Regions from separate parts of the Marvinbryantia formatexigens DSM 14469 genome, predicted to be linked through region 1. Evidence: riboswitches for the same ligand, from Rfam matches in the RefSeq annotation. Region 1 holds a riboswitch; each other region holds the start of a gene.
The links. Region 1 has a riboswitch for cobalamin ahead of nikB (nickel ABC transporter permease). Riboswitches for the same ligand answer to the same signal wherever they lie in the genome.
Positions count from the first base shown of each region.

Region 2: it holds a riboswitch for cobalamin, as region 1 does, so the genes downstream of both, NQ534_RS19195 (L-lactate dehydrogenase) here and nikB (nickel ABC transporter permease) in region 1, are expected to answer to the same signal.
Region 3: it holds a riboswitch for cobalamin, as region 1 does, so the genes downstream of both, NQ534_RS12935 (ABC transporter substrate-binding protein) here and nikB (nickel ABC transporter permease) in region 1, are expected to answer to the same signal.

Region 1 covers NZ_CP102268.1:3,250,941-3,260,893, reverse strand. Annotated here, with positions in the region: gene NQ534_RS15265 (type 1 periplasmic-binding domain-containing protein) at 1-114, opposite strand, end outside; gene NQ534_RS15260 (oligopeptide/dipeptide ABC transporter ATP-binding protein) at 235-1,212, opposite strand; partial or broken gene NQ534_RS21910 (ATP-binding cassette domain-containing protein) at 1,451-1,918, opposite strand; gene NQ534_RS15250 (ABC transporter substrate-binding protein) at 2,020-3,564, opposite strand; gene nikC (nickel transporter permease) at 3,579-4,406, opposite strand; gene nikB (nickel ABC transporter permease) at 4,409-5,347, opposite strand; cobalamin riboswitch at 5,605-5,791, opposite strand; gene hflC (protease modulator HflC) at 5,885-6,751, opposite strand; gene hflK (FtsH protease activity modulator HflK) at 6,754-7,806, opposite strand; gene NQ534_RS15225 (DUF1284 domain-containing protein) at 8,110-8,544, opposite strand; gene NQ534_RS15220 (biotin transporter BioY) at 8,534-9,088, opposite strand; gene NQ534_RS15215 (ABC transporter permease) at 9,509-9,953, opposite strand, start outside.
Region 2 covers NZ_CP102268.1:4,103,545-4,113,497, forward strand. Annotated here, with positions in the region: gene acsV (corrinoid activation/regeneration protein AcsV) at 1-564, shown strand, start outside; gene NQ534_RS19175 (DUF3786 domain-containing protein) at 595-1,233, shown strand; gene NQ534_RS19180 (formate--tetrahydrofolate ligase) at 1,252-2,937, shown strand; gene NQ534_RS19185 (cyclodeaminase/cyclohydrolase family protein) at 3,048-3,677, shown strand; gene NQ534_RS19190 (bifunctional 5,10-methylenetetrahydrofolate dehydrogenase/5,10-methenyltetrahydrofolate cyclohydrolase) at 3,690-4,538, shown strand; cobalamin riboswitch at 4,654-4,849, shown strand; gene NQ534_RS19195 (L-lactate dehydrogenase) at 4,982-5,929, shown strand; gene NQ534_RS19200 (CoB--CoM heterodisulfide reductase iron-sulfur subunit B family protein) at 6,008-6,802, shown strand; gene NQ534_RS19205 (4Fe-4S dicluster domain-containing protein) at 6,799-7,191, shown strand; gene NQ534_RS19210 (CoB--CoM heterodisulfide reductase iron-sulfur subunit A family protein) at 7,198-9,186, shown strand; gene NQ534_RS19215 (hydrogenase iron-sulfur subunit) at 9,177-9,620, shown strand; gene NQ534_RS19220 (4Fe-4S dicluster domain-containing protein) at 9,608-9,953, shown strand, end outside.
Region 3 covers NZ_CP102268.1:2,752,029-2,761,981, reverse strand. Annotated here, with positions in the region: gene NQ534_RS12965 (DMT family transporter) at 1-906, opposite strand, end outside; gene NQ534_RS12960 (ATP-binding cassette domain-containing protein) at 941-1,180, opposite strand; gene NQ534_RS12955 (ATP-binding cassette domain-containing protein) at 1,208-1,648, opposite strand; gene NQ534_RS12950 (ABC transporter ATP-binding protein) at 1,632-2,561, opposite strand; gene NQ534_RS12945 (ABC transporter permease) at 2,570-3,376, opposite strand; gene NQ534_RS12940 (ABC transporter permease) at 3,366-4,358, opposite strand; gene NQ534_RS12935 (ABC transporter substrate-binding protein) at 4,423-6,066, opposite strand; cobalamin riboswitch at 6,208-6,413, opposite strand; tRNA gene NQ534_RS12930 (tRNA-Thr) at 6,624-6,696, shown strand; gene NQ534_RS12925 (DUF8451 domain-containing protein) at 7,403-8,539, opposite strand; gene NQ534_RS12920 (AlbA family DNA-binding domain-containing protein) at 8,568-8,744, opposite strand; gene rlmB (23S rRNA (guanosine(2251)-2'-O)-methyltransferase RlmB) at 8,934-9,671, opposite strand; gene NQ534_RS12910 (hypothetical protein) at 9,668-9,823, opposite strand; gene NQ534_RS12905 (Mini-ribonuclease 3) at 9,847-9,953, opposite strand, start outside.

The DNA of each region.
Region 1 (9,953 bases):
GATTTTCATCGTCTCCGTGCCATCCTCCGATGCCTCCTCCGCCTGCGCGCCCACGCAGAACAGAAGCAAAAAGCAGAGCATGATTCCAAATACCGCAAACCTTCTTTTTCTCATATCGTCTGCCCTTCTATCTATAATATGATATCGGGGGTCAAAAGTCCCCCATTATTTCCATCCAGGTGCGGCGCGCCGGTCCGCCATCCAGACATCCTCCAACACGCCGCACCCATCCGCTCAGGCGTGCGCCTGCTGCTGTGCCACATAATGGCACGCCGCCTCATGCCCCGGAGCAATCTCCTGCAGCACAGGCTTCTGCGACCGGCATTTCTCCATGCAGTGTTCGCAGCGGTCTGCAAAAGGACAGCCCTTCGGAACATCCAGCGGACTTGGCGCCTCGCTCTCAATGCTCTCAATCTTCTTATTCTGGTCCATATGAATGGAGAACTGCGCGCCCAGCAGCGCCTGCGTGTACGGATGCACCGCCTTCGTCGCCACATCCGCGCCCGGAATCACCTCCACAATGTGTCCCAGATACATCACGGCAATCTGATGCGCAAACGACTGAATCAGCGCCAGGTCATGACAGATAAAAATCATGCTGACATTTTTTTCTTCCTGCAGGCGCACCAGCAGCTCAATAATCGTTCTCTGGATAGAAACATCCAGCGCCGACGTCGCCTCGTCGCACACCAGAATCTCCGGCTCCAGCGACAGTGCGCGGGCAATGCTGACTCTCTGCCGCTGTCCGCCGCTCATATTGTGCGGGTAACGGTACATAAAATCCGCCGGCAGCTCCACCATTTCCAGAAGCTCACGCGCCTTCGCCTCTTTTTCGCTCCGCTTCAGCTTTCCAAAATTCATCAGCGGCTCCGTCAGAATATCAATAATCTTCATCTTGGGATTAAAGGACGCCAGCGGGTCCTGGAATACCATCTGGATATTCTGCCGGTTTTCCCAGCGCTCCTTCTTCGTCATCGACGCCATATCCCGTCCGTGATAGAGAATCTTTCCCTGCGTCGGGTCGTCCAGCGACATCACCATCCGCACGAAGGTAGACTTTCCGCATCCGCTCTCGCCCACGATGCCAAGCGTCTTTCCCTTATACACCGTCAGATTCACATCATTACATGCCGTCAGCGTCCGTCCGTGGGAGGCGGGAAACTGTTTTACAATGTGCTCTGCTTTCATCACAACATCTGCTTCATGAAACAAACCGTTCTCCCTCCATTTCCGGTACTGCCGCCAGCAGCCTCTTTGTATAATCGTTTGTCGGGTGGTTCATCACCTCGTCGCGCGTGCCCGCGTCCACCACCTTACCGTACTGCATAACGATCAGCTTGTCCGCCATATAAGCCGCCACGCCCAGGTTATGCGTAACAATGATAATGCCTGTCTGCGACTTGTCCCGCAGCTCCATCATCTGCCGCACGATCTGCGCCTGCGTCGTCACATCCAGCGCGCTGGTCGGCTCATCCGCCAGCAGCAGCTCCGGATTAAAAGTCATCGCCATCGCGATGCCGACGCGCTGGCGCATACCGCCCGACAACTGATGCGGATAGCTGTTCATCACATTTTCCGCCTCCGGCAGACGCATCTTTTCCAGCATGGAGGTGCCAAGCTTCCACGCTTCCTTTTTCGACTGGCTGCTGTGCGTACAGATATATTCCACATACTGACTGCCGATTTTGCGGATGGGATTCAGTGTCCCGCCGCAATCCTGGAAAATCATGGACATCTTCGTGCCGCGCAGTTTCCGCCATTCCTCTCTCGAATACTTCAGCAGGGATTCCCCGTGAAACGTGATATCGCCCTGCGTCACCCGGCCGCCCCCGGCAAGTGCGCCGAGGACTGCACGGATGACCGTGGTTTTTCCGCTTCCGCTCTCTCCCACCACGCTGATAATCTCGCCCTTCTTCATGGAAAGATTAAAATGCTCGATGGTGGGAGACTGTTTCCCATACTGAACTGCCAAATCCTTAATTTCCAGCATAGTTTCCGCTCCTTTGATGCGCGCCGCGTTTATTCCGCCATTTTCATGTCCGCTGTTACCCAGTAATAATCCATCGGATACATAACCAGTCCTTCCACAGAAGATTTGGAAATCAGGAAGGTATTCTCATATCCGAAGAATACGGTTGCCGCGTCGTCCATAATCGCCTGCTGAATCTTTATAATCAGCTCTCTTCTCGCATCGGCATCCATTGTCGCCGCCAGCTCATCCAGCCATGCGTCAACGTCCGCATTCGCATAGCCCGCTGTATTGTTTGCGGAGGTGCTGTACCAGTTCTCACGCAGATAGTTCTCCGGGTCGCCGGTGTTTGCAACCAGCACGTTCCAGATCAGAAGATCATACTGTCCGGAATCACGGCGATCAAGCATCGTCTCGTAGGACACGCAGTCAAGCTTGATGTTAATACCGATTTCCTTCAGGCTCGCCTGTGCCGCCTGCGCGTAAACGCCCAGCTCTGCACGGCTGTCATAATATACGAAGGTCAGCTCCAGCGGCTCGCCCTCCGGCGTCTCCACATAGCCGTCCCCGTTGCTGTCCACGTAACCGGCATCCGCCAGAAGCTGCTTTGCGCCCTCCGGGTCATAAGCATTTGCGTCGTTCAGTTCGTCATAACCATAATCCAGTGTCGGCGGAACCGGAGCCTTTGCCGGGGTAGCGCCGCCCTCCAGAAGCACGCTTGTGTAGGTCTCCTTGTCAAGACCGCGCAGCAGCGCCTGACGGAGCGCCAGATCACCCAGCGCGCCGTTCTGGTTCATAAATGCATAGGTGGAGCGCAGGGATTCCAGAGACTGGATGGTGTAAGCATCGTTGCCGTCAAATTCAAATACGTTTTCTGTCTTCAGATTATATGCCACGTCGATCTCGCCGGACTGCAGCGCCATCGAACGGGTCGTCTGGTCGCCGATGATGCGCAGCGTCACGCTGTCATTCGGCACCTCACCGTCCCAATAATACTCGTTGCGCACCACAACCGTATCACCCGACGGGTCGAAGGACTGGAAAGCATAGGGACCTGTGCAGACAGGACCGGACATGGCAATATTGGAGTTGTCAATGCTGGTGTCCATAATCAGGAACAGCGGGTCCGCAAGGCAGCCTGCCATGTTTGCGTTTGCTCTGTTCAGATTGAAAATCAGATTCTGCCCGTCTACCTCAACGCTTGCCACATCAAAGAATTCCGGCACACGGTTGGACATTTCAAAGGTTCTCTCCAGAGAAGCCTTCACCAGCTCCGGCGTCATATCATTGCCGTTGGAGAACTTCACGCCCTCGCGGATGGTAAAGGTCCATGTTTTTCCGTCCTCGCTGTTGCTCCACTCTGTCGCCAGACACGGAACCATGTTGCCCTCCTCGTCAAATTTTGTCAGACCCTGTCCGACGCCGTAACGGGAGATTACCCAGCTGAAATACTGCTCCGTCGGCTCCAGCGTATCTGCAAAGCTGGTCACGCCGATGGTCATCGTGCCTGCTGCGGAAACCACCGCGCCCGCCGCCATTACGGCTGCGCCGACTGCCACTGCCGCCGCTAATTTTTTCATCTTTCTTACCTTCATTTGTTCTTCCTCCTCTAATTTTCCTGTCTCGGATCCAGAATGTCACGGATGCTGTCGCCGAGCATATTAAACACAACTACTACAATTACAATGGCGATACCAGGCGCGATCATCAGCCACGGAGCTTTCGCCATATAGGTTCTTCCTTCGTTCAGCATCAGTCCCCATTCCGGTGTGGGCGCCACCGCGCCAAAACCGAGGAAGGAGAGCGATGCCAGCTCCAGCATCATCGTTCCCATATCCGCCGCCGCTGTCACCGTCATGGTCGTCAGCATGTTGGGAAGGATGTGCCTCCACAAAATTTTTGCCGTACTGGTACCGTTTACCACAGCAGCCTCCACGTACAGATTCCGTTTCAGCTTTAAAACCATACTGCGCGCCAGACGGGCATATTTGGGCCAGCTCACCGCCGTAATGGCGATAACGCCGTTTCGGAGGCTCGCACCCAGCATACCGGCAATCGCGATCGCAAGAATCATTCCCGGAAAGGAGATCATCATATCGGCAACGCGCATGATGACCTGGTCGATCCAGCCGCCGAAATAGCCCGCGATAATACCCAGCACCGTTCCCGTAACGAAAATCGTCGCCACCAGAATCAGCGTATATACCAGAGAGGTTCTGGTGCCGTAGATTACCCTGGAGAGCAGATCTCTTCCCAGCTTATCGGCGCCCAGCGGATATTCCTTGCAGGGAGCCTTCAGGGAATCCGTCATAACAGCCTCCAGCGGGTCCTTCGGCGCGATCCAGGGAGCGAAAATCGCTACGCCCGCGATAGCCAGCGCCAGAATAAAGAAAATGGTAAACTGTTTATGCTCCAGAAAAAAGTTCTTCTTTTTCATGTTCAGTTGACCTCCTTGATTCTTGGGTCGAGCCAGGTATAGGACAGATCAACCAGAATATTAATCGCCATATACAGCACCGCGATCACCAGCACATATCCCTGCACCATCGGATAGTCGCGGCAGGAAATCGCTTTGATCGCCATGCTTCCCATACCAGGCCAGTTGTAGATAATCTCCACGACTGCCGTACCTCCAAGGAGAGAGCCAAGGGACAGTCCCAGCAGGGTAACGATGGGCAGCATGGCGTTGGGCAGCACATGCTTCCAGAGAATCGCCCCCTCCTTAATTCCTCTCATTCTGGCGCCTGTTACATAGTCCTGCCGCAGCTCCTCCAGAACAGCGTTGCGCACCTGTCTGGTATACTTGGAGGACATGGACATCGCCAGTGTGACCGCCGGCAGAATCATCGCCTTAAAGTCCGTCGTACCGCCCGCCACGTTTACCCAGCGCAGCTGCACGCCGAAAATGCTCAGAAGCACAAGACCGATCCAGAAGCTCGGAATAGATACGCCCATAAAGGTGATGCCGCGTATCAGATAGTCCGGCCACTTGTTCTGATAAACTGCCGAGAGGATTCCGCAGGGAATCGAAAATACAATCATCAGAAGAAGCGCAAACAGCGATAGCTTCATGGTTGGCCAGAAGCACTTCATCAGCTTCTCCGCCACCGGAATCTTAAAAGCATAGGAATTGCCCATGTCCCCGGTGAGGACGCCCTTCAGCCAGTTTCCATACTGCACCAGAAACGGCTGGTCGAGTCCCAGCTCATGCCTGGTCTGCTCCAGCAGCTCCGGCGTCGGCAGGTTTCCGCACTCTGTCAGCATGATTTCCGCCGGGTCGCCGGGGGAAAGATAGGTGAGCGCAAAGGTGAAAAAGGTGACGCCAAACAGGACTACCAGAATCTGCAGAAGCCTTTTTCCAATTTGTTTCTTTGACATTGTTTCTCCTTCCTACATTTCCCGTTTTAAAACAAAACAGCCGCAGAAAAAGTTTTTCTCTTCCCGCGGCACCGCAAATATGTATCATATCTGAATGTAAGGCATGACAGCCTGCGCATTTTTGCGCAAAATTTCCCTGCTGCGCAGAAATTAGCTCTCACTAAGTTCCCGCCTGCAAAAATGCCCGTATCACAGACTGATACGGGCATAATTTCACACACAAATTACCTGCTGCTTCTTATCGACCGTAAGAATCAAACGAAAAACAATCGCAAGCAGTTCTCCTGACTTAAGTTCATCGCCCAAAAGCGCCTTCCCAGATCTTCTTTATCAAAATCCAGTGACATAAATGCTCTCAGACTCGCTATCACAGTGACGGGATCGTACCGGACTTGCACCGGTTTCTCTATTAATCCTTGCGGAACTTGCAACGGCTGGCTTCAAACCAGCAAATGTTATTTAATTTTACGTCATACATTATAGTCCAATATTTTTCACTTGTCCAGAAGAATGCAAAAATTTTTCAGGTTTTTTCCTCTATTCCCCGGTAAACGCCTGCGCGATCGGCGAATCCGCCGGCAGCACAATCGTTTTGTTTTCCCCGGTCATGGAAGCCTTCAGCGCGTCCAGACTTCTCACATAAGAATAGAAGTCGGTCTTGTCCTCATCCGAGTAGGCGTCCGCCAGAATCCTCATGTACTCCGCCTCGCCTTCCGCGACCAGGATCTCGCCCTGCCGCTTTGCATCGGAAATCTGGATCGCGACCTCCTTGTCCGTGGTATTGCGGATGACTTTGGCTTCCGAATTTCCTTCCGCTGTGTAGGTCGCCGCAATGTTGTTGCGCTCGGAAATCATACGCTCGTAAACGGAAGCCTTATTGTCGTCCGGCAGGTCGAGCTGCTTCATGTCAAATTCCAGCAGCTCAATACCGTACTGCGTCAGATTGTCCCCCACGCTCGTCATCACCGCTTCGGAAAGCTTTCCGTTGCGTCCGCTGATTACCTCATCCTGTGACAGGCTGCCGATGGTATTTTTGGTGGCATTGTACACCGCTGTATTGATACGGTTCTCGGCATTCGATATCGACGAGTTCAGCGACTGCGCGAATTTCAGCGGGTCGCTGATGCGCCAGAGCACGTAGCTGTCGCTGATCATGGTTTTCTTTTCCTTCGTAATGACGTCCGACGGCGTCAGATCGTACAAAAGAGTCTGCTTGGGCAGCGTGGAAACATTCTGCACAAAAGGCACCTTGAAGCTGACGCCCTCCTGGTCCACCACTTTTACCACCTTGCCGAACTGCCGGATAAGCTTGTATTCGTCTTTGTTTGTCACCACGAGGGAGGAACCAAGCAGAACCACTGCCAGAACCGCTCCCGCCGCTGCCGCAATAGCTGTTTTCTTCATAGTTATCTTCCTCCTGTCTCTGTTTCCGCTTCTGTCTGCGCGCTCTCCCGCGCTGCTGCCGCGTCTTCCCCGGTAAAGGAATCCAGCGGCAGTACCTTCTGTACGCCGTCTCCGCTGTCGATCACGACCTTCATGCCCGGCAGCACCTCCTCCATCGTTTCATAGAACATACGCTGCTTGGTGACCACCGGATTTTTGCGGTATTCCTCGTACATGGCGTTGAATCTCGCCACCTGCGCTTCCGCCTCGTTGATGCGCGTCTGCTTCTGCGCTTCCGCTTCCTTGATAATCTGGTCCGCCTCTGCCTCCGCCTCCGGAAGCTGCTCGTTGCGGTATTTGTTCGCGTTATTCAGCGCAGTCTCTTTGCCCTGCTTCGCATTCTCCACTTCCTTGAATGCCTGGATAACCTCCGCTGTCGGCGGCTCGGAATCCTGCATGGAAATGTTCACGAGCTGGATGCCGATATCCTGTTCCTCCAGTTTCTGCGTAATCATGTCTTTGATTTTCGACTGGATTTCCCCTTTTCCCGTGGTCAGCACATCGTCCACCTGATAGCTGCCGACCACCGTGCGGATGGAGCTCTGGGCGATATTTTTCAGAATAGCCTCCGGCTCGCCCGCCGCGTACAGATACTGCACCGGCTCCGTAATCCGGTATTCCACGAAAAAGTCTACATTAATAAAATTGTAGTCCGAGGTAATCATGAGGCTCTCGTCCTCCACGTTCTCGTTCGTCGCCAGGTCATAGCCGATCGGAAAGCCCTGTATCGTCGTATTTACCTTGTATACCGACTGAATCAGCGGAATCTTGAAATGCAGTCCGGTCTCCGGCACCGCCTTCGGTTTTCCCATCGTCACCAGGACTGCCTGCTCCTCCTCGCCAATCTGATAAAAGGAATCGCCCGCGAATACCGCCACCAGTATCACAGCGGCAGCAGCCGCAATGCCAATCTTGACTGCTCCCTTCCCCTTTTTGCCTTTTCTTCTCTTCTGTTCATTTTTCTTCAGCTCCTCCGGTTCCCCCGTCCAGTCGCCTTCGTTTCTGAATTCTGTCATACCTTTTCCTCCCGTATGTGCATTTGTCTGCGGTTCCAAAGAGAAGGGAGCTTTCCGCGCTCATCCCGGCAAAGCGACTTGTTTCACAAAAAGCTTCAGAATCATTTTCTGTGTAAAAAAAGACTTTCATTTCAGTGTATACCCTGAAACAAAAGTCTCGCTATTTGCTCACATGAGGCGGATAATAATATCGTTCTGACGCCGCATGTACCATCTGATTCGACTGTACGATGTAAGCTACTCCCTTTTCTTTGATATTTTTTTAACACATTTTTGTGCGTTTGTCAATATATTTCTTCAAAATTATTCGCTTTTTCCTGCATTGATGTCTGAAAATATTTTCCATTTTTCAAAAGAGCACAAACCTTTTGCGTACCACTGGCAGTTTTTGCAGGAGCCGGTAAAGATTTCCTCCGTAAGCTTCTGCGCCGCCAGTTTTTTCAGCCTGCGGTAAGTATAGACCTGTCCCTGCTCTATGCCAAGCGCTTCCGCCAGCGCGGCGTCTTTCTTCTCCACCTGCATTCCGCTCGTCCGGCAGGTGTTTTCCGCCGTCAGATTCGGGCAGCCTGCGCAGATGATATCCGGCGCGCAGACCGCATTCAAAGGTTCATCCTGATGCGCCTCCAGCATTCCAATCATGTTCTCCATATTTCTGCAGAAGCCGTCGCTGTATCCGTATCCTACAAACAGCGGGATGCACAGCAGATGATGAATGCGCAGCCTGAGACTACATTCCATAAGCCAGGTTCGCCGCAGAAAGTCCTCTGCGCACCGCCAGCGCCACGAAATATGCCAGCACTACCGAGATAATGTCCTTTACCAGGTACGGTACGGAAACCGCCAGCGCCGCCGGAACAAACTCCATTTCCATCACCGCCATAAACTGGAAGATGCCGAGCAGATGGCAGATTGCCAGCCCCGCCGCGCTTAATACCACGAGGAGGATTTTATTTTTCTGCTTCATTCCCAGCCCGCACAGAATCACCATAAACAGAAAGCCCCAGATGAAACCGCCGGTCATGCCGACCAGCTTGTCCGCGCCGCCGCTGAAATTTGCAAATACCGGAACGCCCACCGCGCCGAGCAGTATGTAGACCGCTGTCGCCGCCGTCCCCATTTTCCAGCCGAGCACATACGCCGTCAGCGCCACCGCAAAGGTCTGCAGCGTCACCGGAACACCGGACGGCATCGGAATCGCTATCTGCGAAAGTACCGCCAGCACCGCTACAAACATGCCGGTAAAAACTACATTTCTTGTTGAAATTCTTTTTTTGTTTTCCATAATCACGCTCTCCTCATCTTGTCAGAAACTCTCTCCGCCCGGAGTCCTTCCGGCGGCGGAAGAATTGTAAACCATTTCTTTATTATTTGTTTACATTGCGATTGTACACAAAGAGCGCCCGATTGTCAACTATATTTTTTCATTCAGTTTACAATTTTCAGTTTTTACTTTGTTTGCTTTTCTTTAAGAGTTTTTTTCGAATTCAAACAACATTTGGACACAAACCTGTCCTATACTAAAAACATCAAATGAAGCCGACGCGGTGTACGGCGCGTCTGCATCAAACCGGCTTCGACAAACAACAATCTTCCTTTTCCCAAAGCCATTGCGGGACGGAAGTTTACATACATTATATCCTCTAAATGTTTACGGCACCGGCAGATTTTATCTGCTGGTGCCGTAAATATTTCTGTACGCCCTCTATTCATTCATTTTCAGTTCTTCGCAGATATCCGCCTTCTGTATTTTCCGCATGGTCAGAGCAATGGTTCCCGATACAATCACAAATACGCCCGCCGCGGCAAGCCCGATCGCCGCCCACGGAATACGGAATACCGTATCCGCTCCCACATGGAGCACCAGATACACCAGATAGCTGACGCCCGTTGCCAGGATAGCTCCCGGCAGGATGGAGTGCAGCGTATACAGAATACTCTCGAAGCACATCTTTTTTTTCAGACCGCGCCCCGACATTCCCATCGAGCGCAGCATCGCAAACTCCCGGCGGCGAAGCAGCAGATTGGTGGAAATCGTGTTGAACGCATTTGCCGCCGCCACCAGCGTCAGCAGCGTCACAAACCCAAAGGACAGGATATCCATCGCCATCAGAAAGCTTCTGTCCTGCTCGTACTGCGCCGCCAGATTG
Region 2 (9,953 bases), 850 kb from region 1:
TGCGGTTCGGGTATCATTGATGTGATCGCGGAGCTTTTCCGCTGCGGCATCATCAGCCCGAAGGGCAAATTTATCCGGGAGGGCGCGCGTGTCCGTCACGACCAGTACGGCATCGGGTCCTATGTGCTGGCATTTGAAAAGGATGCCGGTTCTGTAAAAGACGTGGAAATCAACGAGGTGGATATTGACAACTTTATCCGTGCGAAGGGCGCGATTTTCTCCGCAATCCGCACAATGCTGTCATATTGCGACTTTGATGTATCCATGATTGAGCATGTGTATGTGGCGGGCGGTATCGGCAGCGGCATCAATATGAAAAACGCTGTCCGCATCGGGATGTTCCCGGATGTTCCGCTGGAATTATACGAATATATCGGAAACTCTTCACTGGTGGGCGCTTATGCAATGCTGTATTCCAGTGAAGCGGAGCGCAAGGTTTACGAGGTGGCAAAGAATATGACTTACCTGGAGCTGAGCGCCATCACATCCTATATGGATGAATTTGTGGGAGCGTGCTTCCTTCCTCACACGGATGCATCGCTTTTCCCAAGCATTACAGAATAAATTTTAACGCGTTGGCAGATAGGAGCAGACATGATACCAGAATACGCAAAAAACAGCAAAGAAGATATCCCTTTTGGGCAGTATATGGAGCAGTATCAGCAGATGGACCCGATGGAGTGCGCATCGCGCACGGGTCTTCCTTTTGATGAGGAAACACAGTGCTTCCGGATGCGGATGCTGCAGAAAGAATATCTGATTTCCTGGCCGGAGCTTATCGTGACGCGGGCGGATGCGCAGGATGAGACCTACGCCGTGCTCGCGGAGGAGACTCCCGCAAAGATTCTGGCGCTGCGCTTTTTGCTGCACGGGGTATCGTCGCAGTCCACCGGGAATTTTCTGACTTACCGGGAGGTTCCAAGCGGCGAGGTTTATTTCCGTCAGTTTTCCGGCAGATGCCTTTCACGGCTTGCGTACGGCTTTGGCTTTAAGCCGGAAAAGCTGGCGGCGGCTTTTGAGCAGTTGGGGGCGAAAAAGCTTTCTCACGGGGATGTTTCTTACGAGCTGGAGATTATCAACAATTATTTTGTACGGTTTATACTCTGGACCGGGGATGAGGAATTTCCTCCGAGTACGCAGATGCTTTTTTCCGACAATTTTCCGCTGTCCTTCACACCTGAGGACATGGCGGTCGTCGGGGACATCAGCATTAATACGCTGAAAAAAATGTAACTATTTATGGAGGGTATTATGGGATTCAAATCAGACATTGAAATTGCACAGGAGACAGTGATGCAGCCGATCACCGAGATCGCGGCAAAAGCGGGCATCGACGAGAAATATCTGGAGCAGTACGGAAAATATAAAGCAAAAATCGATTACAATCTGCTGAAGGAGACAGATGCCGAGAACGGCAAGCTGATCCTGGTGACGGCAATCAACCCGACGCCGGCAGGAGAGGGAAAGACCACCACCTCCGTGGGTCTGGCAGACGGTCTTTCCAGAATCGGCAAGAAGGTCATGGTTGCGCTGCGTGAACCGTCCCTCGGACCGGTATTCGGCGTAAAGGGCGGCGCTGCAGGCGGCGGATACGCACAGGTAGTCCCGATGGAGGACATCAACCTTCACTTCACAGGCGACTTCCACGCGATCGGCGCGGCAAACAACCTGCTGGCAGCAATGATCGACAACCACATCTTCCAGGGCAACGCGCTGAACATCGACCCGCGCAAGATCACCTGGAGACGCTGCGTGGACATGAACGACAGACAGCTTAGAAACGTGGTAGACGGTCTTGGCGGAAAGACAAACGGTATGCCGAGAGAGGACGGCTACGATATCACGGTAGCATCCGAGATCATGGCAGTGCTCTGTCTGGCAAGCGATATCACCGACCTCAAGAAGAGACTTGCGAGGATCATCGTAGGCTATACATATGGAAAAGCTTCCGAGCAGAAGCCGGTAACGGCGGGCGACCTGCACGCAGAGGGTGCAATGACCGCACTTCTGAAGGATGCCCTGAAGCCGAACCTGGTACAGACACTGGAGCACACCCCGGCGATCGTGCACGGCGGCCCGTTCGCAAACATCGCACACGGATGCAACTCCGTAACCGCAACCAAGCTGGCATTAAAGCTGGCTGACTATACGGTAACAGAGGCTGGCTTCGGCGCAGACCTCGGTGCCGAGAAATTCCTGGATATCAAGTGCCGTATGGCGGGACTGAAGCCGAACGCGGTTGTCATCGTGGCAACAGTGCGTGCGCTGAAATACAACGGCGGCGTGGCAAAGGCGGATCTCAACAATGAGAACCTGGAGGCTCTGGAGAAAGGTCTTCCGAACCTGCTGAAGCATGTTAGCAACATCACAAATGTTTACAAGCTTCCGTGCGTGGTTGCAATCAACGCATTCCCGACCGACACGAAGGCGGAGCTTGACCTTGTTGAGGCAAAATGCAAAGAGCTTGGCGTAAATGTTGTGCTTTCCGAAGTATGGGCAAAAGGCGGCGAGGGCGGTATCGCACTTGCGGAAGAGGTTGTGAGACTGTGCGAGCAGCCGAATGACTTCACCTTCGCGTATGAGCTGGATGGCACCATCGAGGATAAGCTGAACGCGATCGTACAGAAGATCTACGGCGGAAGCAAGGTAGTTCTGACAGCAAACGCACAGAAGCAGGCGAAGGAGCTGACCGCGCTCGGTTACGAGCACTGCCCGATCTGTATGGCAAAGACACAGTACAGCTTAACCGACGACCAGACGAAGCTCGGCGCACCGACCGGCTTTGAGGTAACGGTACGCAACCTGAAGATCTCCGCAGGCGCAGGCTTCATCGTAGCGCTGACCGGCGAGATCATGACCATGCCGGGACTGCCGAAGGTACCGGCTGCAGAGCGCATCGACGTGGACGAGAACGGAAAGATTTCCGGATTATTCTAACCCTTCGGGTCAGAGCACTCCGTGCAGGATGCGCACGGACGCAAAAGGAAGGGCGTCCGGCGCGCAGAAAACGCAAGCGTTTTCTGAATAAATTCAGGAGGTAGTTTATAATGGGATTTTCTACAGTACCATGTAATGAATTTGTGGAGGTACTTGCTTCAAAGGCTCCGGTTCCGGGCGGCGGCGGCGCTTCCGCACTGGTGGGCGCAGTTGGTACGGCGCTTGGAAATATGGTAGGAAGCCTTACGGTCGGCAAAAAGAAATATGCGGACGTTGAGGCAGAAATGGTGGAATTGAAAGCAAAATGCGACCAGCTTCAGAAGGATTTTCTCCGTCTGATTGAGCGCGATGCAGAAGTTTTCGAGCCGCTCTCCAAAGCATACGGTATGCCGCGGGAGACGGAGGAAGAGAAAGCGGAAAAAGCGCGCGTTATGGCAGTCGTATTAAAGGATGCCTGCTCCGTTCCTATGGAAATCATGGAGAAATGCTGCGAGGCGATCGATATCATCGCAGAATTTGCTGCAAAGGGCTCCACGCTTGCCATCAGCGATGCCGGTGTCGGCGTTGCGTTCTGCAAGGCGGCGCTGAAGGGCGCAAGCCTTAACGTATACATCAATACAAAATCAATGGCGGACAAAGAGCTCGCTGCAGAGCTGAATGCAAAATGCGATAAAATGCTGGAGGAATACACCGTAAAGGCGGATGAGATCTTCGACAGCGTTCTTTCGAGACTTAAATAGGAGGAAAAAACAATGGCAAAACAGTTATTGGGCAAAGAGGTAACGGCTGCATTGAATGAAAGAATCAAAGCGAACGTTGCCGCATGCCAGGAAAAGGGCGTAAATCCGACGCTGGCAATCATCCGCGTAGGAGAAAATCCGAGCGATATTTCTTACGAGAAGGGTGCGACGAAGCGCTGCGAGACACTTGGCGTAGCCTGCGAAAAAATCCTCCTTCCGGAGGATGTTGCGCAGGAAGAGCTGCTGGCAGTGATCGACAAAGTAAACAAAGATGACAAGATCCACGGCGTTCTTTTGTTCCGTCCGCTGCCGAAGCATCTCGACCAGGCGGTTATCGAAAACGCGCTGGCTGCAGAAAAAGACGTGGACTGCATGACAGACCTTTCGATGTCCGGCGTATTCACCGGCAAGAAGATCGGTTTCCCGCCGTGCACACCGCAGGCATGCATGGAGATTCTTGACCATTACGGCATCGACTGCACCGGCAAAAAGGCAGTTGTTATCGGCAGAAGCCTTGTTGTCGGAAAACCGGCGGCAATGATGCTGGTAAAGAAAAACGCAACCGTAACCATCTGCCACACCAGAACGGTGGATATGCCGTCCGTTGCAAGAGAAGCTGACATCATCATCGTAGCTGCCGGACGCGCAGGCGTTGTCGGCGCTGAGTATGTAAAAGAAGGTCAGACCATCATCGACGTCGGCATTAACGTAAACGCGGAAGGCAAGCTCTGCGGCGACGTGGATTACGCAGCCGTTGAACCGATCGTAGACGCGATCACCCCGGTACCGGGCGGCGTTGGAAGCGTAACCACCTCCGTGCTTGTCGGACATGTGGTAGAAGCGGCAATGAGAACCTTATAAAAAATCAGAGCAATGATAAAATGGCGCAGCCTGCGGGCTGCGCTTTTTTTGTCAAAAAAATAACAATAATAGTATTGACAAAAAAATAACGATGTGGTATTCTCTGTATGTGCAAAAGAATAGCGAGGTATCAGGTGAAGAGGTCTTGCAAGGCAAGGCTCTGGAAAGAGGGAATCAGGTGAAAATCCTGAGCGAACTGGTCACTGTATTCAGGGAGTGAACTTCAGTAACCATTGCATCCCAGATATGTGAGAAGGTGAAGGGAACGGCGAACTGTAAGTCAGGAAACCTGCCTGATACACAGGATGTGCTCCAGACACAGCACAGGCATCCGACGGTCATAGGGTAGAAGAGCCCTATGGTTTATTTGGTGTGTCTGCTTATGGGAACAGACGCATTTTTTGTACCAAAATCCTCTATCTAAGAAAGGAGAACACACATTTATGAGCAGCAAAATTACGATTATCGGAGCAGGAAGCGTAGGATCAACGATTGCCTACACACTTTCCCAGAGAGACATCGCATCACAGATTGTACTGATTGATATCAACAAGGAAAAGGTTGATGGCGAGGTCATGGACATTGAGCAGGGAACCTGCTTCCGCGATCCGGTATCCATTATCGGCGGCGAATACGAAGATGCCAGAGAATCCGATATTGTAATCATTACCTCCGGTGTAGCAAGAAAGCCGGGGCAGTCCAGAATCGAACTCACTCAGACAAATGTAAACATCTTAAAACAGATTACGCCGGAAATTGTAAAGGCAGCGCCGAACGCACTTTACATCATTGTAAGCAATCCGGTAGACATCATGACTTACGTGTTTACGAAAATTTCCGGACTGCCGGAGAACCAGATTATCGGTTCCGGTACGCTTCTGGATACGGCACGCCTGCGCTGCGGTCTTTCCGAGCATTTCGGCGTGGCACAGAAAAATATCCATGCCTACGTATTCGGTGAGCACGGTGATTCCTCCTTTATTCCGTGGACGGGCGCATATATTTCCGGCGCGCACATTGATGAGTATTATCAGACAATGAAATCCCTCGGAGCTGACATAGAGGAGCTGGACCGCGAAGCCATGACTGAATATGTGCACAAATCGGGCGGAAAGATTATTGCGAACAAGGGAGCGACCTTCTATGCAATTTCCGCTGCAGTCTGCAAGCTCTGCGATACTCTGGTAGCGTCCTCTGATTCGATTGCAACCGTATCTTCTATGATGCACGGCGAGTACGGCATCGACGATGTATGTTTAAGCACACTTACGCTGGTGGGACCGAACGGTATCCGCGGCAAGGTTCCGATGCGGATGAGCAAAGAAGAAATCGAAAAGCTGCGTGCAAGCGCAAAGGTGCTGAAAGACGTTATTGCACAGATTGAACTGTAAACGCTGCCGGGAGGCGGCAGTTTACATGCGGCAGAACATCCCGTCGGGACTGCTGCATGGAAAAAGGTAGGAGGAACTATGAAATACAGTTATTATCCGGGATGTACCCTGCGGACGAAGGCGAAAGACCTGGATGCCTATGCAAGAGCTTCGGCGCGTGCGCTCGGCTTTGAGCTGGAGGAGATTGAAAACTGGCAGTGCTGCGGCGGCGTTTATCCGCTGGGAAGCGATGAGATTGCCACGAAGCTTTCTTCTGTACGCGCGTTGAACGAGGCAAAGGAAAAGGGCCAGGAGCTTGTTACGCTCTGTTCCGCCTGTCATCATGTCATCAAGCGCGTGAACGACGACATGAAGCATGTGGAGGACATCCGCACAAGGGCAAACAATTATATGCAGCTTGAGACTCCCTACGCCGGGGAGACGACGGTGCTGCATTATCTGGAGGTTTTAAGAGACCGCGTAGGGTTTGATGAACTGAAGAAAAAAGTGGTAAATCCGCTTACGGGCAGAAAAATCGGCGCCTATTATGGCTGTCTGCTTCTGCGTCCGGGCAGCGTGATGGCGTTTGACAATCCGGAAAATCCCACGATTATCGAGGATTTCATCCATGCCATCGGAGCAGAGCCTGTTATTTACCCGTACCGCAACGAATGCTGCGGCGGCTACATTTCCCTGAAGGAAAAAGAGCTTTCAAAGAACATGTGCGACACGATTATGGAGAGTGCGTCCGGCTTCGGCGCAGAAATGCTGATCACTGCCTGTCCCCTGTGCCTGTACAATCTGAACAAGAGCACGAACGGAAAGCTTCCGGTATACTATTTTACAGAGCTTCTCGCAGAGGCGCTCGGTGTCAAAGAGGAGGTGGCGAAGTGAACAAGACCGCAAAAAAGCAGGCGGAGCTGATTCAGGAAATCAGCGGCGTCAATCCTTTAAAATGTATGAAATGCGGAAAATGTTCCGCAACCTGCCCCTCATATGATGAAATGGACATCAAACCGCACCAGTTTGTATCTTATGTGCAGCACGAAAACATTGAGGCGCTGGTACAGTCAAAGACACTCTGGAAATGTCTTTCCTGCTTTGCCTGTGTGGAGCGCTGTCCGCGGGATGTAAAGCCCGGCAAGCTGATTGACGCGGCAAGACAGATTGTCGTGCGTGAGCGCGGAGCAGATTATCTGCAGCCGGATGAAATTCCGGAGCTTCTTGATGAGGAGCTTCCGCAGCAGCTTTTAGTCAGTGCATTCAGAAGATACAGGAGGTGAGCACAGATGCAGAGAATAGGAGTGTTTGTCTGTCATTGCGGAAGCAACATCGCCGCAACGGTGGACGTAAAGAAAGTAGTAGAAATGGCTCTGCAGGAACCGGGCGTGGTTCATGCGGAGGATTATCAGTATATGTGCTCGGAGGCAGGTCAGGCGAAGATTGCTGCAGCAATCAAAGAGAAGAATCTGACAGGCATCGTCGTATGTTCCTGCTCGCCGCGTATGCACGAGACGACCTTCCGCAAGGCGGCGGAGCGCGCCGGCCTGAACCCGTATATGGTGGAGATCGCCAACATCCGTGAGCACTGCTCCTGGATACATAAAGATATCGAAGAAGCTACCAAAAAGGCGGTCATCCTTGCGCGGGCAGCCATCGCAAAAGTAAATCTGGATGCCCCCTTAAAGCCTGGCGAGAGCCGGGTTACAAAGCGTGCCCTGGTAATCGGCGGCGGAATCGCCGGCATCCAGACAGCGCTGGATATCGCTGACGCGGGCTACGAGGTGGATATCGTGGAAAAAACGCCGAGTATCGGCGGCAGAATGTCGCAGCTCGACAAGACCTTCCCGACCCTGGACTGCTCGGCATGTATCCTCACCCCGAAGATGGTGGAGGCGGCAGCCCACGAGAAAATCAGAATCTATACATACAGTGAAGTGGAAAAGGTGAGCGGCTTCGTTGGCGACTTCACGGTCGATATCCGCAAGAAGGCGCGCAGCGTGGACATGGACAAATGTACCGGCTGCGGCGTGTGCCAGGAGAAATGCCCGTCCCGCAAGACGCCCAGCGAATTCAACCGTGGGCTGAACACCAGAAGCGCCATCTATACGCCGTTTGCACAGGCGATTCCGAATGTACCGGTGATCGACCGCGAGCACTGCATCAAGTTTAAGACCGGCAAATGCGGCGTGTGCGCGAAGGTCTGCCAGGCAGGCGCCATCGACTATGACCAGAAGGACGAGATTATCACAGAGAAATACGGTGCAATCGTGGTTGCAACCGGTTTTGATACCATTAAGCTGGACAATTACGACGAGTACGCCTACAGCCAGAGCAAGGATGTCATCACCTCCCTGGAGCTGGAGCGTATCATGAATGCCGCCGGACCGACAAAAGGTCATCTGGAGCGCCTCTCCGACGGAAAAGCGCCGAAGGAAATGGTATTCATCCAGTGCGTCGGCAGCCGCTGCTCAGACAGCAGAGGAAAGAGCTACTGCTCGAAAATCTGCTGCATGTACACGGCGAAGCACGCCATGCTCATCCGCGACAAATATCCGGATGTGAATGTGACGGTGTTCTATATTGATGTGCGTACGCCGGGCAAAAACTTCGATGAATTCTACCGCCGTGCGGTGGAGCAGTACGGCGTCAATTATATCAAGGGCCAGGTTGGCAAAGTAGCGCCGCAGCCAAACGGCAGACTGCTTGTGCAGGCGTCTGATCTGCTGGATAACCGGCAGATTAAGATGGAAGCCGATATGGTCGTTCTGGCGACCGCCATCGAGCCGAACCCGGATGTCCGCAAGATTGCGACCATGCTGACAGCAAGCATCGATACTAACAACTTCCTCACGGAAGCGCACGCAAAGCTGCGTCCGGTGGAATCTCCGACAGCCGGTATTTTCCTGTCCGGCGTCTGCCAGGGACCCAAAGATATTCCGGAAACAGTTGCGCAGGCGGGCGCGGCGGCTGTAAAGGCAATCGGTCTGCTTGCAAAGGATAAGCTGCTGACGAACCCGTGTACGGCGCAGTCCGATATCCTGCTCTGCAACGGCTGCTCATCCTGTGCGAATGTCTGCCCGTACGGAGCAATCACCTATGAAGACAGGGAAGTAAACGACCACGGCATCCGTGAGACGCGCCGCATCGCAGTCGTAAACAGCGCGCTGTGTCAGGGCTGCGGAGCATGTACCGTTGCCTGCCCGTCCGGAGCGATGGATCTGCAGGGCTTCTCGAACAGACAGATTATAGCGGAGGTGGATGCAATATGTCGATAGAAAAGAATGAAGAATTTAAACCGAAAATTGTCGCTTTCTGCTGTAACTGGTGCAGCTACGCGGGCGCAGACCTGGCTGGAAGCAGCCGTCTGACCTACCCGGCGGACGTCAAGATCATCCGCGTGCCCTGTTCCTGCCGTGTCAACCCGATGTTCATCCTGAGAGCATTTGAGAAGGGCGCGGACGGCGTGATCCTGTGCGGCTGTCATCCGGGCGACTGCCACTACAGCACCGGAAACTATTATGCGCGCAGACGTATGACGCTGCTGTTCTCCATGCTGGACTTCATCGGCGTGGAAAACGGACGCACCCGCGTGGAATGGGTTTCCGCCGCGGAGGGCGCGAAATTCTCCGCAACCATGAACGAGTTTGTGGAGAAGATCTACTCGCTCGGAAAGAACGTAAGATTGGAGGATTTAAGATGCAGGAATTAATTAACCGTGCAAAAGAGCTGCTGGCAGACGGAACGGTTGCGCGCGTCCTTGGCTGGAGAGCCGGCGACCTGCCTTATAATCCGGAACCGGCTTACTTTGAAAACGCGGAAGAACTGCAGGATTTCGTGTACAACGGATTCTGCGGGGCGAATTTAAGCAAATATATGATAGAAGCCTCCAAACTGGAGGGAAAGACCCTGGTCTGCCTGAAGCCGTGCGACACCTACAGCTTTAACCAGCTCTTAAAGGAGCACCGCGTGGACCGCGAAAAAGCGTACATCATCGGCGTGGGCTGCAAGGGCAAGCTGGATATTGAAAAAATCAGAAAACAGG
Region 3 (9,953 bases), 500 kb from region 1:
ACGCCCCTTTGTCTCCTTCGGCGCAAGGTTACATATAATAATAGAAGCAAACACCAGAAGCATTCCTGCCGCCTGCCATGCGTCTACCCGGTCTCCAAACAGCACGATACCGAGAATGGACGCCGTCACCGGCTCCACCGAAGCAAGGATGGACGCCGTCCCGTTTTCCACACTGGACAGCCCCATTGTATATACAAAATAGGGCACCACCGTGCTCACCAGACCGAACACCAGAGAAATCCCGGCATGAGCGGCATCCGCCGTCACCGCGTCCCACACAGCTCCCATATCCGCGAACGGCAGCACGCCCACCGAAGCAAATGTAAAAGTATAAAAAAGAATCGTCAGAGGATGATAGCCTCTCTCCAGCGCATAGCGGCTGAAAATAGAGTATAGCGCATAGCCAAAGCCCGCGCCCAGACCGACCAGCAGTCCCGCCGGTGTCAGCGTATGTCCGTTTCCCACAAGCCCTGCCACCAGAGCGCAGCCGATTACCACCATCACCAGCGCCGCCATTTTCGCGGGCGTGATTTTCTCGCGAAACAGCACCGCCGACATCAGGACCACCATCACCGGTGCGGTGTACAGCAGCACCGCCGCCACCGGCATGGAGGTTTCCATAATCGTGCGGAAATAGCAGTAATTAAAAAACACAATGCTGCACAGACCGGTACCCAGAAAGCACCAGATATCACGCAGCCGGATTTTCAGAAGCTTCCTCTGAAAAACAACAAGAAGCACAAGCATACAAACCATTGTTACATAAGAACGCAGCGCCACGATCTCAAAGCTCTCCATTCCCCATGCATTCAGAGTGCGCACAAAAATCCCCATGCTTCCCCACAGACAGCCCGCCAACAAAATCAGAAACGGCGCGGTTTTCTTTTTCCTATCATTTTTCTCCATATCCGGCTCCCCTTAATATAAATATCACTATCATTCACTGCGATTTTATCACATCTGCACGTGTCGTGCAACACGAATGCAAAAGCAGCTGTCCCTCCTCAATTTCAAAAATCTCATCGCATACCTGGGAAGCCAGCATCCTGTGATGGGTGATGAACAGATACGCCGTCCCGTGTTCCTTCTGGTATTCCGTTAAATAATGAATAATCTGTGCCTGCGAAATAACATCCAGCATACTCGTCGGTTCATCCAGAATAATCAGCTCCGGCTCCATCACAAGAATCCTGGAAAGCGCCGCCCTCTACAGCTCCCCGCCGGATAACTCCATCGGCGCCCGGTGCAGATGCTCCCTGTGCAGTCCGAATTTTTCAATATCTTTCAGGATATCCTCTTCGCCTGCCGGTTTTTTCAGCAGCTTATACGGCTCGCACATGCTTTTTATCAGCGGAAGCGCCGGGTTAAAGGACACCTCCGGATGCTGGAATAAAATCTGGATTTTCCGGCGTTCTTCCCCTTTATAGGGATACGACAGCTCCTTTCCCTTATAAAAAATCCGCCCGGCGGACGGCTTTACCAGTCCGGCAATCATCTGCCCTACTGTAGATTTTCCGCTCCCGCTTTTTCCAAGAAGCCCCGCTGTCTGTCCTGCCTCTATGGACAGATTCACTTCATTTGCCGCGAAAAAGACTTCGCCGCTGCTGCGTCTGTACCGCTTTGACAACTTTTCAGTCTGAAGAAGCATATTTCCAACACCTCACTTTATGACCGCTCACATCAAATACCGGCGGCATTTCCCGGCATTTTTCAAAGCATTCGCTGCACCGCGCCGCATACCGGCATCCCATTTTCTCATAATTGTCATGAGAAACTGAAAATCCCGTCTGAAATTTCAGACCATTCTCCGGCATCGCCATCAGCATATCCCTGGTATATGGATGCAGTGGGCTGCTTAAAATTTCCTCGGTCGATGCATACTCTACCAGATTTGAGGAATACATCACACAGATTCGCCGGCTGATTTCTTTTGCAAATTTCAGGTCATGCGTTACGCACAGAATCGTTTTATCCTCCAACTGCTGAAAGCACCGGACAACCTCGGCAATCCGTTCTTCATCCAGCCCCTTGGTGGGTTCATCCGCCAGAATTGTTCCCGCGTCCGCCGAAATTCCCATAGCGATCAGCGCCCTCTGCTTCATTCCGCCGCTAAATGTATGGGGATACTGTTTTGCTGCCTGTTCTTCATTCCCAATATAAAACCTCTTCATCAGCTCCACACTTTTTCTCCATGCTTCCGCCTTCGGCGTCTTTCTGTGGACGACCATCGGCTCGCTTATCTGGAACCCCACCCGCAGAAGAGGATTCAGCCCGTTTCCGCTTCCCTGGGGCACATAGGAAATCCGGTTTCCCCTGATTTTATTTAACTGTCCCGGCGAAAGCTTCAGCAAATCCACATCTTCAAAAAAAACTTCGCCAGTCACAAGGGCGCCTTCCGGAAGAAGCCCCAGAACAGCCAGCAGAAGAATACTTTTCCCGCTTCCTGTCTCTCCGACAATCGCCACATGCTCGCCCTTTTTTACAGAAAGGCTTACGTGCTCCACCGCCTGCACAGAATGTTCGGAGGCAAATTTTACTGATAAATCTTTAATCTCCAGCATGTTTTCACCTACACTTTCTTCATCTGGCCGTAGTAGCCCACCAGCATAAACCCAAGCACAGCGACACAGATGCAGACAATCGGCGGCAGATACCACCACACCTGGTTTTTCATAATGCTGTTCCGGAAAAATGCATAGTGCAGTACGCCTCCCCAGCTCTTTTCCGTAACGCTTCCAAGCCCCAGGAAGCTTAAGCTGGCTTCTGTCATCATAGCGCTGGAAATCGCCAGCGCCCCTCTTGTCAGAATGATGTCCTTTACATTCGGCAAAATATGTTTGAACAAAATCACCAGCGGAGAAACGCCCAGTGTCCGTTCAATTTTGATAAAAGGCATTTCCGAAATCTGCTGGATTCTTGAACGCAGAATTCTGAGGGTACCTGTCCATGACGTGATACTGATAGAAATAATCAGGCTCCATTTTCCCGGCTCCAGATAAGCCACCAGCAAAACAGTCAGCGGCAGACCCGGCACCGCCATAGCCACATTCGTAATGGCTGTAATAATCTTATCCGCCGTTCCTCCAAAATAACCGGAAATCAATGCAAGCACCGTTCCCACTCCCGTCACAATAAATGCCGCGAAAATGCCGATATACAGTGATACTCTGGTTCCGTAAATCATCTCTGAAAAAATATCCTGTCCTACGTCATTGGTTCCCAGAAGATGTTCCCTGGAAGGCGGGAGATAACTGATCATCATTTCATTTGGATCATATGGCGCAATAAACGGCGCAAAAATAGCGACCAGCAGGAAAAATCCAATAATCAGAAGCCCTGCCGTCATTGCCGGGTTTCTTTTCTTTTTACGCTTCATAGGCACCTCCTGTTTTGATTCTGGGGTCAACTGCCGCATTTACAATATCGCTGAGAAGATTGCTTCCAACTACACATACGGCTGAGAGCAGAAAGCAGAACTGCGCCGTGGGAAAGTCCCGGTTCTGAACCGCATTGTACATCAGCATCCCCATACCCTTCCATCCGAAAACTACTTCTACAATCATGGAGCCTGACAACAGATTCCCCATCTGCATTAAAAAGGAAGTCAGATACGGAACCATCGCATTTTTCATGACATGGAGAAACAGTACATTCTTTCCGGGAAGCCCCTTTGACCTGGCCGTCAGAATATACTCTTCGTTTCTTATCTGTGAAACCGCGCTTTTCATCAGCATAAAATCGCCGGATATACGGAATATCAGCAGAATAATCAGTGGCAGGCACATATGCTCAAGAATGCTTAAAACACGGTCAATGCCCTGTGTCCCTGCCGACACCATGCCGTTAATCGGAAAGATACGCAGCTTATAGGAAAAAACCATTAGAAGCAGGAGACTTAAACAGTTTGAGGGCATCGTGTTCAATACAAGAAAGACCGGCGTCATAATCCGGTCAAACAGTTTTCCGGGTCTCCACCCGGCCAGTACGCCGAGAACAGCTCCGATGATGCCTCCCAGAATCCAGACCGGTACGGAAAGCATCAGGGTCCACTTAGAAGCACTCAGTACATTTTCTACGACGGGCTTCTGGTTGGAATAGGCAATCCCGAAGTCTAAAGTGACAATGCTTTTTAAATATTTTACATATTGCATCTGGAGACTGTCATTCAGTCCGTACTTTTCAATCAGTGTCTCCAGATAAGCCGGATCATTATCCAGAAGGTAATAGTATTCTTCCTGTCCAATCAGATGAATAATCGGATCGCCGGGCATAATATGTACCAGTACAAAGCTGATTGTAATAATCAGATAAATGGTTGCCAGGGCAATCACTGTTTTTTTCAGTATGTGTTTTTGCAAAATACTCTCTCCTTCGGCTCATACAGTCAGGGCGCTGCGACTCTGGCAGCGCCCCGTTTTCTGACTATTTTGTTGTAAGCTCAAACCAGGTGGTGTTGTTAATTACTCCCCAGGACGGGTAGTTGGTCCAGCCCTCATATTTATCCGTGCGATACGGGAAGAACGCCGTCTCCCAGCACAGAGCCTGAGCTGCTCTGGTATCTGACATATATTTCTGCAGTATCTTGCAGTTTTCGATGTAAACCTCGTCCGAGGTCGCGCCGGTCATTGCATAATATGCTTCGTTATATTCCGGATCATGAACGGTTCCCCAGATCCAGGAGGATTCTCCTTCCCGGAGCTCGCCCATGAAATAACGGAATGCGGTGCTGTAAGATGCCATACCGGATGTCGTCAGGGTGATAGACAGATCATAATCTCCTGCTGTCATATTTGCTTCCCAGACCTCACTGTTTGTAATGCTGTCATTGTCCATATGGTTCTTAATGCCTACTTTATCGAGGCTCTGCATGATTACTTCCGCAATACGCATTCTAAGGTCCATGCTGGAGCTGTACTGCGGCGTGACAGCCAGATCCATCGCGCTTCCATCCGGCATTTCACGGTAGCCGTCCCCGTCGATATCCACATATCCGGCTTCATCAAGCATCTCCATTGCTTTCTCCGCATCATATTCAAGCATCGGGAGCGTCTCGTCATAGCCTTTGCAGGTAGGCGGAATAATTCCGGTTCCGGGAACCGTACCATATTCGCCGTTAATGGTGGACGCAAGCAGTTCATAATTCAGCGCGGTACTCACTGCCTTCCGGAATGCCTCGTCATTGCCCGGTGCACGGTCTTTTCCATATTCCAGCTGATAGCATCCGCTGAAAGGACTCTCTCCCAGATCAATATCCGCTGTCCCTTTTACCGTATCAATCACAGGTGCATCAATCGGGTTCGCGTAATTGTACATAGCGTCAATTTCCCCGTTCATCATAGCCATCATCAGGGTCGATTCATCCGAATAGCTCTGTACAGTCACGCTGTCGACTGTCAGCTCGCCAAGGATTGCATTCTCCGAAACCGCTTCATAATAAGAAGTCTGGGCATCCGTATCCACCGATACCAGCTTGTAAGGTCCGCAGCCGATGGCAGCTTCCGGTCCGGTAACGGATGAATAGTCTTCTACGCCTTCCCAGATATGCTTTGGATACACGCAGGCATTATTATTGCAGGTGGAATTAATCCAGTAGTAGGCATCCGGTTCCGAGAAAATCAGCGATGCGCTGTCCTCGCCCGTAAATTCAATCCGCTCCAGATTCTGTAAGCTTCCAACTTTTTTTACGTCCCGCATGTATTCAAATGTAAATTCAATATCGTCTTTTGTCACCGGTTCTCCGTCATGCCATACCGCATCCAACGGGAATGTGAAATCAATCTGCTTTCCATCCTCTGATATTTCAAAGGACTTAAAGAAATACGGCTGCAATTCATTATTTGCGTCACGGTACACGAAATCTCCCTGCGTAAATCCGTTATAATTCATTCTGCCGAAGGCATCCGTCTGGGTCAGGGCATTAAATACATTGTTTTCAGCCGTAGTACCGATAACCAGATTTTCAACATGGTTTCCTGATGTTTCTTCTGCTTTTGCTTCCTGCCGGTATCCTGTGCATATCGTAGCGCACATTGTCAGAGCCATAAATATACCGGCTGCTTTTTTCATCCTTTGTCCTCCTTTTTGATGATGGGCAGATTACGGATATGTGAAAAGAGAATCAAAAAAGGCGTACTGTCTCCCGATGAAAACAGCACGCCTTATGATTTCCCGCTTCAGCAAATGCATCTATTTTCCCATCGAAAATAATACATACCTCACAAAAAAGCAGGTCTCCTGGCTTTGGTTCCTCCTCCTTATCACCTTCCCAATGGCAACGCATCAGTGGCTTTGATAATTCGTCCCCTACACAGTAGCGAGGGCTGCTGCGGATTCTCACCGCATTCCCTTTTCATCCGATGACGGACAGATTTTCTCCATCTATGTCCTTCACCGGAACTTTTTTGTGTTTTATTTTTAACAAACTTATCATAACATGAATGCATTCGTCTGTAAAGCTTATTCTCAAAACGTAACGGCGCATCTAAAATGAAAAAGTACCCACATATTTCCCCCTGCAGTGGAAGTTATTTTTTCATTTTTTGAAATACAAAAATACAAATCTTTTGCTTGACAATCGCGTGAGAGTATGGTAACATTTCATACTGTAGCGAGTAATCGCGCAGGCTGATGTGGCACAGGTGGTAGCGCACCTCATTGGTAGTGAGGAGGTCACGGGTCCGAGTCCCGTCATCAGCTTTTGTAAAGTCCGATGCTTATCGGACTTTTTATTTTTATAAAAAACGGGCAGACTACGGGAAGCCGATTCGCTGTTTCCGTATATTTCCTTTACAGACAGTTCCTATATAATACTACACAGTGTTTTTCTTTCCAACAGGCACTCAATATCCTCTGAAAAAAAACTGTTTTCCAGTGTTATTCCTTTATCCAGTTTTTCAAGAACCGAATATTTTTCTTCCTTATATTCTTTAGAGATAATCGCATATACTTTCTGAACCGGGGAGCCATCCTTTGAAAAAGAAAAATCCTTTTCCGTCAAACGCCTGTCCAGACATTTTTCATAAAAGTGTTTAGAAAAGGGAATGTCTGCGCCGCAGCACCGATCATTCCCTTCTCATGATTGATTTTTCTGTTGTCTGCCAACCTCCTGCACCTACGTCTAGATAATAACAGGTTTTTCCGTTGCCTGTCAACCTCCGACACCTGCGTTCGGAAAACGTATCAGATTTTAGGTGTCAACCCACCGCTGATGCACAGCTTTTCTAATTACATTTTACAAGATTCTCCCGCAAAATACAATCACAACTTTATTTTATGTGGCTGCGGCATCTATATTCAAGCCAATTTTATTTTTAAATTTTTTGCCTAAAAGCGTTCTTTTTTCACAGCCCCTTTCTTCACACAATTGTAAGCGCCCTTTCTGGTTTCTTCGAAATATCTGACGTCATTCGCCAGTTATAATCCATTTTTCTTTCCGGGCAGAACCTTCTCTGTGAATTCGTCCGCGTTCTTTTAATATCTCTATGGCCAATTTTGCCTGTTTATCGGACAATTGCAGTCTCCGACTAATTTCAGCACGTGAAAACGATGGGTCATTTGCAATTAATTCATATACAGCAGCTGTCCTCCTTTTAATCTCACTCTCTTTTTTTGTGGTTTCTGGTCCTTTTTCTGGTCTTTTTTCTGATTCTTCTCCTAAAAGGACCGAACCTTTCTCCACCAATGGCAATGTGACCACTGTCTTGCTTGGTCCATCTTCGCCAAAATACTCCTCGATCGTAGGTTCTATATATCCGGCATCTTCCCACACTGAAAATATGTCTGGCACACCGCTGCCTGCGTGTTCACCATACCCAATCAGATTAAACATCTTCATAATGTTTGCATTGCGGGGTTCTGAATCGCCGCCGCGAAGCATCTGCCGTTTTCCCACAATACTCGTCCCCGGATTTTTAATGATGATCTTGTCAGCATAGCTGTCAATCACAACACCACGGGTGAGAAAGTAATCTGCATTTACAAGACAGTTTACCAATGCTTCCCTGACCGCATCGTGCATTGGGGTCTCATCTACACGAACCATATCGACAAGTTTAAACGGAACTTTCAGCAGCCGGAGCAGCTTCCTGGAAACCTGGGTGAAAAAATCAAATACATTTCCAGACCAGTCCGGCGACTGTGACTGAATCCGATCCGTCCAGCGGACAGAAGGATCTGCATGGTCTCTATAGTCCAGGAAATACGCTGGGTACTCCCTTGTAATCTTATATTCTTTCCCGAACATGAGAAGTCCGGCACAGGTGGGATGGAGTGCCCTATCCTTACAGTCATCACTGGCAGCGCCAATCATTTCGAGGAACTCCCCATCCGGCAATTTCGTCCACGCATGGTCAGGATGCCTGGTTGCGAACCACACCCTGTAACTCTTTACGGATTCCTGGTCAAAATCGGAAAGTTCCAGATTCAGCAGCACTTTCATATCAGAAGTCAGGCGGGTCTGGTCACGGAGCATTGCCTTTACTTCCGCCTCCGTGCAATGATAATCGCCCTCATTATTCCTTTTAAAAGAGCCTTTGAACATATCCCCATTGACAAAAACCGGCTTTACTTCACGATCCGTCCTTCCGTTCCTTCACACCACATATGATAACCCCGCCATAGGTATTTGCCATAGCGGAGTAAGTATCCCACAGGCTCTGGGGCAAGCCGCCCTCTGCCGCTTTTACCTCCCGCCTGTTGTCTTCTCTATACTCATCAAATTGTGTCAGATCAAAAACATCATCCAAAATCACCCGCCTCCTTCCCGCAATCCTGCAAACGATATACATATCCAGATACTATTATACTCAAACCTCCACTCCTTATCAAGAAATTCTACGATCACGTTTTTGTCGTATACATAGCAGCAAAAAATCCCCATCTTTCGATGAGGATTTTTGTCTGTCATTCAATGATGCATATATCATCCGACAGATTTATCGTCTCTGGCGGACGATCTCGTATGCCATCACGCCAGCCGCCACCGATGCGTTGAGGGAGTCGATGTCTCCCTTCATCGGTATGGAGGCTGTGAAATCGCATTTTTCTTTCACAAGACGGCTGACGCCCTCGCCTTCGCTGCCGATCACAAGCCCGATGGGACCCTTTAAGTCCAGATCATACATCGGCGTGCCGTTCATATCGGCACACACGAACCAGATGCCCTTCTGTTTCAGCTCCTCAATGGTTTTGGCAAGGTTAGTCACCTTCGCCACCGGCGTATAGTTTAAGGCTCCCGCCGAGGTTTTCGCCACGGTCGCCGTCAGCCCGGCAGCCCGACGCTTTGGAATAATCACGCCGTGTGCGCCCGCCAGATTTGCCGTTCGGATAATCGCGCCCAGATTGTGCGGATCCTCGATGCCGTCCAGCAGGATCAGAAATGGCGCCTCGCCTTTTTCCTCTGCGATTTTCAGAATATCATCCACTTCCGCATATTCATACGCGGCCGCATAAGCAATCACACCCTGGTGACTGCCTGTCTCACTCATCTGGTCCAGACGCTCTTTCGTCACAAATTGCAGAAGGGTGTCATGCTTCTTCGCTTCCCGGATAATCGTGCGCACCGGACCGTCCTGGCAGCCGTCCAGCACGAACAGCTTGTCAATGGTTTTCCCGGAACGGAACGCCTCAATCACCGCATTTCTTCCCTCTATCGTCAGTTCTTCATATCTCATATGCTTCCCTCACATGTATAATTTCCATAAAGCTGCAGGCAGATTGCCCTGACATTCATCTGCGTGATATGCCCGGCTAACTGCCCTGCCGCTTCTCTTCGTAATATCATATACCAGGCAAACCACCGCGCCGCTTCTCTGCATAATATCATATACCAGGCAGACCGCCCTGCTGCTACTCTGTGCCGCCATCCGGACCTGCTTCCGGACCGCCCTTTTCTGTCTGCAGTCCCGCCCGCATAAGGTCCACAATCCGTCTCATATCCTTTTTCAGATACAGAT